DNA from 2 places in the Rhodococcus sp. MALMAid1271 genome. Region 2 is predicted to be linked to the other one. Evidence: riboswitches for the same ligand, from Rfam matches in the RefSeq annotation. Region 2 holds a riboswitch; the other holds the start of a gene.
The links. Region 2 has a riboswitch for thiamine pyrophosphate ahead of ACOQFP_RS22475 (TenA family protein). Riboswitches for the same ligand answer to the same signal wherever they lie in the genome.
Positions count from the first base shown of each region.

Region 1: another riboswitch for thiamine pyrophosphate. It lies ahead of ACOQFP_RS18040 (3-oxoacyl-ACP reductase); the one in region 2 lies ahead of ACOQFP_RS22475 (TenA family protein).

Region 1 covers NZ_JBMIRQ010000108.1:51,048-53,245, reverse strand. Annotated here, with positions in the region: gene ACOQFP_RS18045 (alpha-amylase family glycosyl hydrolase) at 1-1,172, shown strand, start outside; TPP riboswitch at 1,246-1,338, shown strand; gene ACOQFP_RS18040 (3-oxoacyl-ACP reductase) at 1,389-2,150, shown strand; gene ACOQFP_RS18035 (LLM class flavin-dependent oxidoreductase) at 2,152-2,198, shown strand, end outside.
Region 2 covers NZ_JBMIRQ010000117.1:73,488-75,685, forward strand. Annotated here, with positions in the region: gene ACOQFP_RS22470 (sugar porter family MFS transporter) at 1-1,023, shown strand, start outside; TPP riboswitch at 1,087-1,186, shown strand; gene ACOQFP_RS22475 (TenA family protein) at 1,180-1,902, shown strand; gene ACOQFP_RS22480 (ABC transporter substrate-binding protein) at 1,899-2,198, shown strand, end outside.

The DNA of each region.
Region 1 (2,198 bases), on a different contig from region 2:
GGCTCGACTACGCACTCGAACTCGGGGCCTCGGGGATCGCCCTCGGCCCGATCTTCGAGTCCGAGAAGCACGGGTACGACACCGTCGACTACTACCGAGTCGACGGTAGGCTCGGCAGCGACGAGGATATCGATTCGCTGATCGCCGCAGCACACTCTCGCGGCCTCAAAGTCATGTTCGACGGCGTCTTCAACCATGTGGCGCAGAGCTTTCCGAAGTTCCGGCAGGCGCTGGAAGAAGGTCCCGATTCCGAGGCCGCAGAGTGGTTCCACCTCGACTGGTCCGGAAGCGAGCCGACGCATCGCAACTTCGAGGGCCACGACGAACTGGTCGCCCTCAATCACGAGAGCCCGCACGTGCAGCAGTTCGTCGTCGATGTGCTCTCGCACTGGCTGGGGCGCGGCGTCGACGCCTGGCGGCTCGATGCGGCCTACGCGGTCTCGCCCCGTTTCTGGGCTGCGGTGCTGCCGAAGGTGCGCGAGAAGCATTCGGAGGGCTACTTTCTCGGGGAGGTCATCCACGGCGACTACGACCGAATCGTCTCGGCCTCCACGCTGGATTCGGTCACGCAGTACGAGCTGTGGAAGGCGATCTGGAGTGGACTGAGCGAGAAGAACTTCTTCGAGCTCTCGCATGCCCTCGAGCGCCACAACGGCTGGCTCGATGCCTTCGTGCCGGCAACGTTCGTCGGAAATCACGACGTCAGCCGCATCGCCAGCGTCATCGAGGACGAGCGGCACCTGGTGCATGCGTTGGTGGTTCTGTTCACCGTGGGCGGTATGCCGATGATCTACTACGGCGACGAGCAGGCTTTCCGTGGGATCAAGGAAGATCGGGTCGGCGGTGACGACGAGGTGCGCCCCGAGTACCCGGAGACCTCCGATGACCTGGCTCCGTACGGCTGGCCTGTCTTCCGGATTCATCAGGAGCTCATCGGTGTACGACGTCGGAATCCGTGGTTGCACTCCGCGCGCACCGAGACGCTCGAGCTCACCAACACTGCCTTGCTCTATCGCGTTCATGCGGACGGTGACTCGTTGACGGTGGCGCTCAACCTGGGTGACGAGCCGATCGACTACCCGGCTCGGGGCAGCGAAGTACTGGCCGGTGACGCGCACCTGAACGACGGGCGGGTGAGCGTGCCGCCGCACGGCTGGGCCGTCATCGGCTGATCGCATGATCGAGTTCTATTCTTTCCTCTAAGTTTTCTGCAAGATTTCGCTAGAGATCGCTACAGGTACAGTCGAACGCGACACGGGGTGCCCACATGGGCTGAGAACACACCCGTCGAACCTGATCTGGTTAGGACCAGCGAAGGGAATGTCGTGGCGATTCGGTATTTCCTGTCTTCTCGCATCGGTCTTGACCTCGAACGAGAGGCGAAGCGCATGAGACTCGACGAGCAGACAGTATTGATCACCGGCGGCGGGCGCGGACTGGGAGCGTCGATCGCCGCTGCCTTCGCCGGTCAGGGTGCACGTGTGGTGATCGATTACCGCAACAGCAGAGATGCTGCCGAGGCGCTGGCAGACCGGCTCGGCGAGAACGCGATCGCAGTGCAGGGTGACGTCACCGACGAGTCGGCCGTCGCCGCGCTGTTCGGCGCTGCACGTGAACACTTCGGAACGCCGATCACCACCGTCGTCAACAACGCCCTTGCCGACTTCTCGTTCGACGGCGATGCGCGCCCCAAAGCCGAGACCATCACCTGGGAGCGCTTCGACGCCCAGTTACGCGGGAGCGTCCGCGCAGCGTTGCTCACCACCCAGGCCGCACTTCCGGGCATGCGTGAGGCGGGGTTCGGACGAATCATCAACGTGGGCACCAATTTGTTCCAGAATCCGGTGGTGCCGTACCACGACTACACCGCTTCCAAGGCTGCGCTGCTCTCGCTGACCCGCACTCTGTCCGCGGATCTCGGCGCAGACAACATCACCGTCAACATGGTCTCGGGTGGGCTGCTGCGCACCACCGACGCCAGTGCCGCCACCCCGGCCGAGGTATTCGACTTCATCGCTGCCTCGACCCCGCTGCAACGCGTCACCACACCCGAGGAGTTCGCCGATGCCCTGCTGTTCTTCGCCTCGCCGTGGGCGCGGTCGGTGACCGGCCAGAATCTGGTGGTCGACGGCGGTCTGGTCAAGAACTGATATGCATCTCAACGCTTTTCTCTACGGTTGCGGTCACCACAGCGCCGC
Region 2 (2,198 bases):
TACATTGCCGAGATCGCTCCGGCGAAATGGCGCGGGTCGTTGGCCTCACTCCAGCAGTTGGCCATCACCATCGGAATATTCGCAGCCTTGCTGTCGGATGCCATTCTCGCCGGTGTTGCAGGCAGCGCCTCCAACGAGCTGTGGTTCGGCATCGAGGCCTGGCGCTGGATGTTCCTCGTCGGCGTCGTCCCAGCACTGGTCTACGGCGTTCTCGCGACCCTGATCCCCGAATCGCCGCGCTATCTGGTGGGTCAACATCTGGACGACGAGGCAGCCAGGGTCCTCACCGAGATCACCGGGGTGCTGCATCCGGATGAACGCGTGCACGAGATTCGGCTGACGCTGCGCAAGGAGAAGAACTCGTCCTTCGCCGATATCCGTGGTCCCAAATTCGGTCTGCATCCCATCGTGTGGGTCGGCATCACCATGGCCGTGCTGCAACAGCTGGTCGGCATCAACGCGATCTTCTACTACTCGACGACGCTGTGGCGCTCGGTGGGCTTCACCGAGGACCAGTCGTTCACCACCTCGGTCATCACCGCTGTGATCAACGTCGTCATGACCTTCGTCGCGATTTTGTTCGTCGACCGGATCGGCAGACGCAAGCTGCTGATGTCGGGGTCGATCGGCATGTTCGTCGGGCTCGTCATGGCCTCGGTGGCATTCTCGCAGTCGATCGGAAGCGGCGACGATGTCACACTGCCTGCTCCATGGGGTGCGATCGCCTTGGTCGGCGCCAACTTGTTCGTCATCTTCTTCGCATCCACCTGGGGTCCGATCATGTGGGTCATGCTCGGTGAGATGTTCCCCAATCGTATGCGAGCAATGGCGCTCGGCATCGGAACCGCGGCCAACTGGATCGCCAATTTCGCTGTCACACTTGCATTCCCGCCGCTGACGTCGGCAGTGGGCCTCTGGGTCATCTACGCCGGCTTCGCACTGTTCGCCGCGCTCTCCTTCTTCTTCGTCAACGCCAAGATCAGGGAGACCAAGGGCATGGAGCTCGAGGACATGTTGGGGTGAGTCGGGACCGCAGATACAGGGGCGGCGACAGTAACACCGGGTGATCGGTGTTACTGTCGCTTTCGTTCTGACACGGGGTGTGTCCGCCGATGCGGATGCTGAGATCAAACCCGCCGAACCTGATGCAGGTAATACTGACGAAGGGATGTCGAGGCGATGACGCCTGTTGTATCTGCGGACCCGGTCCGCTTCACCGATCTACTGTGGGATGCCGCCGAGGACATTCGACACGCGATCGACGATCTCGAATTTCTCCGGCTACTCGGGGCAGGGGCGCTGCCGCTCGACGCATTCCGTCGATATCTCGAGCAGGACTCGCTCTACCTGGGCGGTTATGTGAAAGCGCTGTCCCTGGTCGCGGCGCATGCACCGTCCCCGACGGCCGGCGCATTCTGGGCAAGTGCCGCGGCCAGCGCCATGGACGAAGCGGCCTCGCACGAGTCGATGTTGACCGGTGGCGCTCTACCACCGTCGACGCAGACACCGGAGCCCTCGCCCGCATGCCTGGGATACACGTCCTACCTGACCGCAACCGCAGCCACCGAGCCGTATCCCGTGGCGGCCGCTGCGGTGTTGCCGTGCTTCTGGATATACGCCGACGTCGGCCGCTCGCTCGCCCGTGCTGCGCAGGCCGTCCTCGATCGCGAACCCGAGCACCCGTACGCGCAGTGGGTGGCCGCGTACGACGCACCTGAGTTTCATGCCATCGTCGACGCCGCGAAGACCTTCGTGGACGACGCGGCAGCGTCCGCCACGCCGGCGCAGCGCCAGCAGATGCTCGACGCGTTCGTCGTCGCGTCGAGATACGAATTGATGTTCTGGGACAGCGCATTACATCCGACGCCGTGGCCCCTGGCCGGCGAGGCGGTGTCCGCATGAGAACTGTTCGAATTCTCGCCGCACTCGCGGCGGCCACCCTTGTGACGACCGGACTGGTCGGCTGCTCTCAATCGACCGACTCCAACACCATTCGGTTCGCCCTCGATTGGACGCCGAACACCAACCACACCGGCCTCTACGTCGCCATTCAGGAGGGGTTTTTCGCCGATGCCGGGCTGAACGTGGAGATTCTGCCGTACAACAACACCGCGGCCGACACCCTCGTCGATGCCGGCAACGCCGAATTCGGCATCAGCACCCAGAGTTCGGGGGTGTTCGCCACCTCCTCCGGCGCA